Regions from separate parts of the Streptomyces sp. NPDC001796 genome, predicted to be linked through region 2. Evidence: predicted binding sites of a transcription regulator. Region 2 holds the regulator's gene; the other holds the start of a gene.
The links. The regulator HrcA, encoded in region 2, represses chaperone genes, less so after heat shock. The targets are predictions, from matches to a motif close to TTNGCACTCNGNNNNNCNGAGTGCNAA.
Positions count from the first base shown of each region.

Region 1: a site for HrcA is predicted at 1,952-1,978, ahead of groL (chaperonin GroEL). Genes of this name have one in related genera too.

Region 1 is NZ_JBIAUC010000023.1:42,416-46,830, reverse strand. It holds gene groL (chaperonin GroEL) at 166-1,791, opposite strand; gene ACFYZE_RS31380 (cold-shock protein) at 2,168-2,371, opposite strand; gene ACFYZE_RS31375 (MoaD/ThiS family protein) at 2,822-3,097, opposite strand; gene thrC (threonine synthase) at 3,150-4,415, opposite strand, start outside.
Region 2 is NZ_JBIAUC010000001.1:152,687-157,101, forward strand. It holds gene ACFYZE_RS00650 (DUF3097 domain-containing protein) at 1-511, opposite strand, end outside; gene ACFYZE_RS00655 (MBL fold metallo-hydrolase) at 566-1,309, opposite strand; gene hrcA (heat-inducible transcriptional repressor HrcA) at 1,507-2,526, shown strand; gene dnaJ (molecular chaperone DnaJ) at 2,527-3,663, shown strand; gene ACFYZE_RS00670 (nitronate monooxygenase) at 3,808-4,415, shown strand, end outside.

The DNA of each region.
Region 1 (4,415 bases), on a different contig from region 2:
GCGCGCATTGTTGCAGCTTCTGAAGCAACCGCCTATGCGCTGCCCCACATTCCCGGCCGGTCGGGGCACCCGAGTGATCCCGGACACGCCCGAGGGCGGCACCCCCTGCCACAGACAGGGAGTGCCGCCCTCGTACGGAAGGACTGGTACCGATCCTCGGAAGGATCAGAAGTCCATGTCACCGCCCGGCATGCCGCCACCGGCGGGCGCGGCGGCCTTCTCCGGCTTGTCGGCGATGACGGCCTCGGTGGTGAGGAACAGCGCGGCGATGGAGGCGGCGTTCTGCAGCGCGGAACGGGTCACCTTCGCCGGGTCGATGATGCCCTCGGCGATCATGTCCACGTACTCACCGGTCGCGGCGTTCAGGCCGTGGCCCGGGGTGAGGTTGCGGACCTTCTCCACCACGACGCCGCCCTCGAGGCCGGCGTTGACGGCGATCTGGGTCAGCGGGGCGGTCAGGGCCTTGCGGACGATCTCGGCGCCGACGGCCTCGTCGCCCTCGAGGTCCAGCTTCTCGAAGGAGGTCTGCGCCGCCTGGACCAGAGCCACGCCACCACCGGCGACGATGCCCTCCTCGACGGCCGCCTTCGCGTTGCGGACGGCGTCCTCGATGCGGTGCTTGCGCTCCTTGAGCTCCACCTCGGTCGCGGCACCGGCCTTGATGACGGCCACGCCGCCGGCCAGCTTCGCCAGACGCTCCTGCAGCTTCTCGCGGTCGTAGTCGGAGTCGCTGTTCTCGATCTCGGCGCGGATCTGGTTGACGCGGCCCGAGACCTGGTCGGCGGAGCCGGCGCCGTCGACGATGGTGGTCTCGTCCTTGGTGATGACGACCTTGCGGGCGCGGCCCAGGAGGTCCAGGGTCGCGTTCTCCAGCTTGAGGCCGACCTCCTCGGAGATGACCTCGCCGCCCGTGAGGATGGCGATGTCGCCGAGCATGGCCTTGCGGCGGTCACCGAAGCCCGGGGCCTTGACGGCGACGGACTTGAAGGTGCCGCGGATCTTGTTGACGACCAGGGTCGACAGGGCCTCGCCCTCGACGTCCTCGGCGATGATCAGCAGCGGCTTGCCGGACTGCATGACCTTCTCCAGCAGCGGGAGCAGGTCCTTGACCGAGGAGATCTTGGAGTTGGCGATCAGGATGTACGGGTCGTCGAGGACGGCCTCCATACGCTCCATGTCGGTGGCGAAGTACGCCGAGATGTAGCCCTTGTCGAAGCGCATGCCCTCGGTGAGCTCCAGCTCGAGACCGAAGGTCTGCGACTCCTCGACGGTGATGACGCCTTCCTTGCCGACCTTGTCCATGGCCTCGGCGATCAGCTCGCCGATCTGGGTGTCGGCGGCGGAGATGGAGGCCGTGGAGGCGATCTGCTCCTTGGTCTCGACGTCCTTGGCCTGCTCGAGCAGCGAGGCGGAGACGGCCTCGACGGCCTTCTCGATGCCGCGCTTCAGGGCCATCGGGTTCGCACCGGCGGCCACGTTGCGCAGACCCTCGCGGACCAGCGCCTGGGCGAGCACGGTCGCCGTGGTCGTACCGTCACCGGCGACGTCGTCCGTCTTCTTGGCGACTTCCTTGACCAGCTCGGCGCCGATCTTCTCGTACGGGTCCTCGAGCTCGATCTCCTTGGCGATGGAGACACCGTCGTTGGTGATCGTGGGGGCGCCCCACTTCTTCTCGAGGACGACGTTGCGGCCCTTGGGGCCGAGGGTCACCTTGACGGCGTCCGCGAGCTGGTTCATGCCGCGCTCGAGGCCGCGCCGCGCCTCCTCGTCGAACGCGATGATCTTGGCCATGTGAAGTGGTCCCTCCAGGACTGGGGGTGATTACTTCGGACCGCGCCCGCGCCCGCGACGGACGGCCCCGGCCGGAGGTTCCTTGCCCCACCCGGCCCGCGGCCTCACCGACCCGGTCCTTCTGTTGTCACTCTCACCTTCAGAGTGCTAACGCCAATGATTAGCACTCGCCCCTGCCGAGTGCAAGCCGCTCCGGGGTATCGGAAGGTGAACTCGGGAGCATGATCCGCAGGTGGACGCTGCCGCGCGCCCCCTGGAGAAGCCGTGACCGGACACGGCCGAGGGCCCGTACCCCGGACACGACCGAGGGGCCCGCATCCCGGACGGGATGCGGGCCCCTCGACACGTCGAACAGTTCAGTCGTCGGCGCGTTGTATCAGGCGGTCACGCGGACCATGTCCGCCTGCGGGCCCTTCTGACCCTGCGAGATCTCGAACTCGACCCGCTGGCCCTCTTCAAGGGTGCGGTAGCCGTCCATCTGGATCGCGCTGTAGTGGACGAAGACGTCCGCACCACCGTCGACCGCGATGAAGCCGTACCCCTTCTCCGCGTTGAACCACTTGACGGTGCCCTGAGCCATGCCTAACTCCCCTATTACTGGCCCTTGCACAGATCCACACTTCGCGGATCCGGGTCAGACCTCACCCCCCAACGGTTGGGGGCGTGCGCCGGAACGCGTCGACCGCGGCTGAATGTATCTGTCCAACTGCCGTCTGCAACAGGTCAATCGGACGAGAATTCGGGGTCCGACCGGTCGGGAATATACGGAGAATTCACCCGAATTCAGGGCAAGTCGGGCCGGGCAAAGGGAATGAATGGCGCAAAAACCCTGCACACTTTGGCTGCTTCTTGTCGGGCACGCGGCAGGTGATCGCGGATCCGGAAGGGGAGCCCGGGAGCGCCGTTCCCCAACTCTACCGCGCTCAACCATGCAGAATTGCCCCCTCCGTTTCTCTCACGGAGAGGGCAATTCGATGAACTCTCGGTTACCTGCGTTACCGAGGGTAAGGATCCTGCGTTCGAGGGACCGTCAGCCGCCCGCGACCGCGGGGATGATGGAGACGCCCGCGCCGTCCGGGGTGGCGGTCTGAAGGCCCTGCTCGAAGCGGACGTCGTCGTCGTTCACGTAGACGTTGACGAAGCGGCGCAGCTTGCCCTGGTCGTCCAGGACGCGTGCGGCGATGCCGGTGTGGTTCTTCTCCAGATCGGCGATGACCTCGGCGAGGGTCGCGCCCTCGGCGGTGACCTCGGCCCGGCCGCCCGTGTAGGTGCGCAGGATGGTGGGGATGCGGACGTTGACGCTCATGGGGGGATGACCTCCGGTCGGGGTACGGCTGCTGGGTTGTGGCGGGAGGAGGTCAGACGAGACCGGCCTCGCGGAAGGACTCGAGGGTAGGACGGATCGTCACGGTCAGCCCCGTGTCGGCCACCGCGTCCAGCGTCTTCAGACCGTCCCCGGTGTTGAGGACGACCGTCGTCTTCGCCGGGTCGAGGACGCCGTTCTCGATCAGCTTGCGCGTGACACCGACGGTCACGCCGCCCGCCGTCTCGGCGAAGATGCCCTCGGTGCGCGCCAGCAGCTTGATGGCGTCCACGATCTGCTCGTCCGTCACGTCCTCCACGGCGCCGCCCGTGCGGCGGGCGATGTCCAGGACGTACGGGCCGTCGGCCGGGTTGCCGATCGCCAGCGACTTGGCGATGGTGTTCGGCTTCTGCGGCCGCACCACGTCGTGGCCCGCCTTGTACGCCACCGACACCGGCGAGCAGCCCTCGGCCTGCGCACCGAAGATCTTGTACGGCTTGTCCTCGACGAGCCCGAGCTTGATCAGCTCCTGCAGACCCTTGTCGATCTTCGTCAGCTGCGAGCCGGAGGCGATCGGCACCACGATCTGGTCCGGCAGCTCCCAGCCGAGCTGCTCCGCGATCTCGTACGCCAGGGTCTTGGAACCCTCCGCGTAGTACGGCCGCAGGTTGACGTTGACGAAGCCCCAGCCCTCGCCCGCCGGGTCGCCGATCAGCTCGGAGCAGAAGCGGTTCACGTCGTCGTAGTTGCCCTCGATGCCGACGAGCTCGCCGCCGTAGATCGCGGCCATGACGACCTTGCCCTGCTCCAGGTCGTGCGGGATGAACACGCAGGAGCGGAAGCCGGCACGGGCCGCAGCGGCGCCGACCGCGCCCGCGAGGTTACCGGTGGAGGAGCAGGACAGGGTGGTGAAGCCGAAGACGCGCGCCGCCTCGAGTGCCTGGGCGACCACGCGGTCCTTGAAGGAGTGCGTCGGGTTACCGGAGTCGTCCTTCACATACAACCCGCCGGTGACGCCCAGCTCGCGCGCCAGGTTGTCGGCCTTGACGAGCTTGGTCCAGCCCGGGTTGAGGTTCGGCTTGTCGGCGACGTCCGCCGGGACCGGCAGCAGCGGCGCATAGCGCCAGATGTTCGCGGGGCCCGCCTCGATACGCTTCCGCAGCTCCTCGGTGTCGTAGCCGGAGAAGTCGTAGGCGACCTCCAGCGGGCCGAAACACTCCTCACAGGCGAAGACCGGACCGAGCGGCACGCGGTGGCCGCACTCGCGGCAGGACAGGGCCGCGGCGGGGCCGAGGTTCACGGAGTCGGTGGTGCTTGCAAC
Region 2 (4,415 bases):
TACCCGGCACCAGGTGGTCCACCAGGACGCCGAGCCGCGCGTCCGGGCCGGGAGAGAAGGACTCCACGATCGACGGCAGGTCGTCGACGCCCTCCAGGTACTCCACCACCACGCCCTCGATGCGCAGGTCGTCGCCCCAGACCTTTTCCACCAGTTCCGCGTCGTGGCGGCCTTCCACATAGATGCGGCCTGCGCGGGCCACCCTCGCGCGCGCCCCCGGAACGGCCACCGAGCCCGACGCCGTACGCGTGGGGCGCACCGGCGCCTTCCCGGCAGGACGCACCAGGGTCACCGTCCTGCCCTCCAGCAGGAAACCCCCCGGCTCCAGCGGAAACACCCGGTGCTTCCCGTAGCGGTCCTCCAGCGTCACCGTGCCCGCCTCGCAGCGGATCACCGCGCCGCAGAACCCCGTGCGCGGCTCCTCCACCACCAGACCGGGGTCCGCCGGGACCTCCGGGACGGGCTTCGGCTTCTTCCACGGCGGGGTCAGGTCCGGAGAGTACTGGCGCATTCGGATGACGATAGGAGAAGGCAACCGCGAGGTCCCACGACACGCCGGGATTCGCTACGACACGGCGAAACGCGCCGCCAGCTCGTCCCGCTGCGCCCGTACGAACCCGGCGTCCACCACCGCCCCGTGCCCCGGCACGTACACCGCGTTCTCGCCGCCAACCTCCAGCAGCCGGTCCAGGGCCGCAGGCCAGTGAGAGGGGATCGCGTCCGGGCCCGCCTGCGGCTCGCCGGACTCCTCCACCAGGTCCCCGCAGAACACCACTTCCGGCTCCCCGGGGTCCCCGGGCACGAACACCACAAGATCGTGGGCCGTGTGGCCCGGCCCCACGTTCGCCAGCAGCACCTGCACCCCGCCCAGGTCCAGCGTCCACTCGCCCGAGACCAGGTGGCGCGGGCGGACCAGCGCGTCCGCCGCCTCGGTGGCCCGAGCGGGATCCAGACCGTTGCGCACCGCGTCCGCGATCAGTTCCGCCCGCCCGTGGGCCAGCACCCCGTCGACGCCCACCGCACCGAACACCTCCGCGCCCGCGAACGCCGCCGCCCCGAAGACATGGTCGAAGTGCGGATGGGTGAGCGCGAGATGCGTCACACGCCGGTCTCCGCCGAGCGGCTCCAGCAGCCGCTCCGCCGCGCCGCGCAACCGCGCGCCCTCGGCCAGGCTCGACCCGGCGTCCACCAGCAGCGCCGCGTCATCGCCCACCACCAGCCCGGCCGTGCAGTCCCAGACCGGAAGCCTGGCCCGCCCCACGCGCGCACTGAGCTCCTCCCACCCGGACCCTTCCCACAACACCGTCATACGGCGACGCTATCCGCGGGTGCCCGACCCGGCAGGACAGGCCGGTACAGGTCGGTACACCTCGGCACGGCACCGGCGCTCGCCCTTGCCGGGTGTGTACCCGACAGCCGTACACTGGGCCGGGGAATGCTGGCACTCGCAAGTGCAGAGTGCCAGGGGAAAGCGCCAAGGGGACATGACCGCTGGAGGTGTGCGCGATGCTCAGTGAACGCAGGCTCGAGGTGCTGCGCGCCATCGTCCAGGACTACGTCGGCACCGAGGAGCCGGTGGGTTCCAAGGCCCTGACCGAGCGGCACAACCTCGGCGTCTCCCCGGCCACCGTCCGCAACGACATGGCCGCGCTGGAGGAGGAGGGGTACATCGCCCAGCCGCACACCAGCGCCGGACGCATTCCCACGGACAAGGGCTACCGCCTCTTCGTCGACAAGCTCGCGGCCGTCAAGCCGATGAGCCCGCCCGAGCGCCGCGCGATCCAGAACTTCCTGGAGGGCGCCGTCGACCTCGACGACGTGGTGGCGCGCACGGTGCGGCTGCTCGCACAGCTCACCCGGCAGGTCGCCGTGGTGCAGTACCCGTCGCTGACACGTTCGACCGTGCGCCACGTGGAACTGCTGTCGATGGCGCCCGCGCGTGTGATGCTCGTGCTGATCACCGACACCGGCCGGGTCGAGCAGCGCATGATCGACTGCCCGGCGCCGTTCGGTGAGACGTCGCTCGCGGACCTGCGCGCTCGGCTCAACAGCCGGGTCGCAGGCCGCCGCTTCGCGGACGTCCCGCAGCTCGTGCAGGATCTGCCCGAGGCGTTCGAGGAGCCGGAGGACCGCGGCACGGTCTCGACGGTTCTCTCCACCCTCCTCGAGACGCTCGTGGAGGAGACCGAGGAGCGGCTGATGATCGGCGGCACCGCGAACCTGACGCGCTTCGCGCATGACTTCCCTCTCACCATCCGCCCCGTCCTGGAGGCGCTGGAGGAGCAGGTCGTGCTCCTCAAACTGCTGGGTGAGGCGAAGGATCCGGCCATGCGGGTACGTATCGGTCATGAGAACGCGCACGAAGGACTCAACTCCACGTCCATCGTCTCCGTGGGCTACGGTTCGGGCGGCGAGGCAGTAGCGAAACTCGGCGTGGTCGGACCGACCCGCATGGATTACCCGGGAACGATGGGAGCGGTACGAGCGGTGGCACGGTACGTCGGACAGATCCTGGCGGAGTCGTAAGTGGCCACGGACTACTACGCCGTACTCGGCGTGCGCCGCGACGCGTCGCAGGAAGAGATCAAGAAGGCGTTCCGCCGGCTCGCCCGCGAGCTGCACCCGGACGTCAATCCCGATCCGAAGACGCAGGAGCGGTTCAAGGAGATCAACGCCGCGTACGAGGTGCTCTCGGACCCGCAGAAGAAGCAGGTCTACGACCTCGGCGGCGACCCGCTGTCCCAGTCGGGCGGCGCCGGCGCGGGCGGCTTCGGCGCGGGCGGCTTCGGCAACTTCTCCGACATCATGGACGCGTTCTTCGGCACGGCGTCGCAGCGCGGTCCGCGCTCGCGCACCCGCCGGGGCCAGGACGCGATGATCCGGCTCGAGGTCGAGCTGGACGAGGCGGCCTTCGGCACGACGAAGGACATCCAGGTCGACACGGCCGTCGTCTGCAACACCTGCAACGGCGAGGGCGCCGCGCCCGGTACGTCCGCGCAGACCTGTGACATGTGCCGTGGTCGCGGTGAGGTCTCGCAGGTCACCCGGTCCTTCCTGGGCCAGGTCATGACCTCCCGGCCGTGCCCGCAGTGCCAGGGCTTCGGCACGATCGTCCCGAACCCGTGCCCGGAGTGCGCCGGTGACGGGCGGGTGCGCTCGCGCCGCACGCTCACCGTGAAGATCCCGGCCGGTGTCGACAACGGCACCCGGATCCAGCTCGCGGGCGAGGGCGAGGTCGGCCCCGGCGGCGGTCCGGCCGGCGACCTGTACGTCGAGATCCACGAGCTGCCGCACAAGACCTTCCAGCGCCGCGGCGACGATCTGCACTGCACGGTCACCATCCCGATGACGGCGGCGGCCCTCGGCACCAAGGTGCCGCTGGAGACGCTGGACGGCCTGGAAGAGGTCGACATCCGTCCCGGTACCCAGTCCGGGCAGTCGATCCCGCTGCACAACCGCGGTGTCACGCATCTGCGCGGCGGTGGCCGGGGCGACCTGGTCGTCCATGTGGAGGTCCAGACGCCCACCAAGCTGGACCCGGAGCAGGAGCGACTGCTGCGCGAGCTGGCGAAGCTGCGCGGCGAGGAGCGGCCGCAGGGTCAGTTCCAGCCGGGGCAGCAGGGGCTGTTCTCGCGGTTGAAGGACGCGTTCAACGGGCGCTGACGGTGTCGGCCCCCGGCGCTGGACGGGCGTCCGGCGCCGGGGTGGCCGTCCCTTGAGCTGCCTTCGAACTGTTCTCTTTCCTCCGGCGTATGCCACAGGAACGGTGGATTCGGACTTGTTCGAAGGACGTGACAACATGCCGTCATGTCCTCCCTGACCGATCTCCTCCCACACCCGATCGTGCAGGCCCCCATGGCCGGCGGCGTCTCCGTGCCGCAGCTCGCCGCCGCCGTGTCCGAGGCCGGTGGCCTGGGGTTCCTCGCGGCCGGGTACAAGACCGCCGACGGGATGTACCAGGAGATCAAGCAGCTCCGCGGGCTGACCCACCGCCCCTTCGGCGTGAACGTGTTCATGCCGCAGCCGGAACATCCCGGTGCAGCCACCGGCTCCACCGGAGCGGCCGGTGCCGCGCGGCCCTGTGCGGCCGCCGTCGAGGTCTATGCCAACCAGCTCGCCGGTGAGGCCACCTGGTACGAGACCGAGCTCGGCGACCGCGACAGCGGCCGTGACGACGGCTACGACGCCAAACTCGCCGTCCTCCTGGACGACCCGGTCCCGGTCGTCTCCTTCCACTTCGGGGTCCCGGCCCCGGACGTCCTGGAGTCCCTGCGTCGGCTGGGCACCCTCACCCTGGTCACCGCGACCACCGCCGAGGAGGCCCTCGCCGTGCAGGAGGCCGGCGCGGACGCGGTGATCGCGCAGGGCGTCGAGGCCGGCGGCCACCAGGGCACCCATCGGGACAGTCAGGAGAA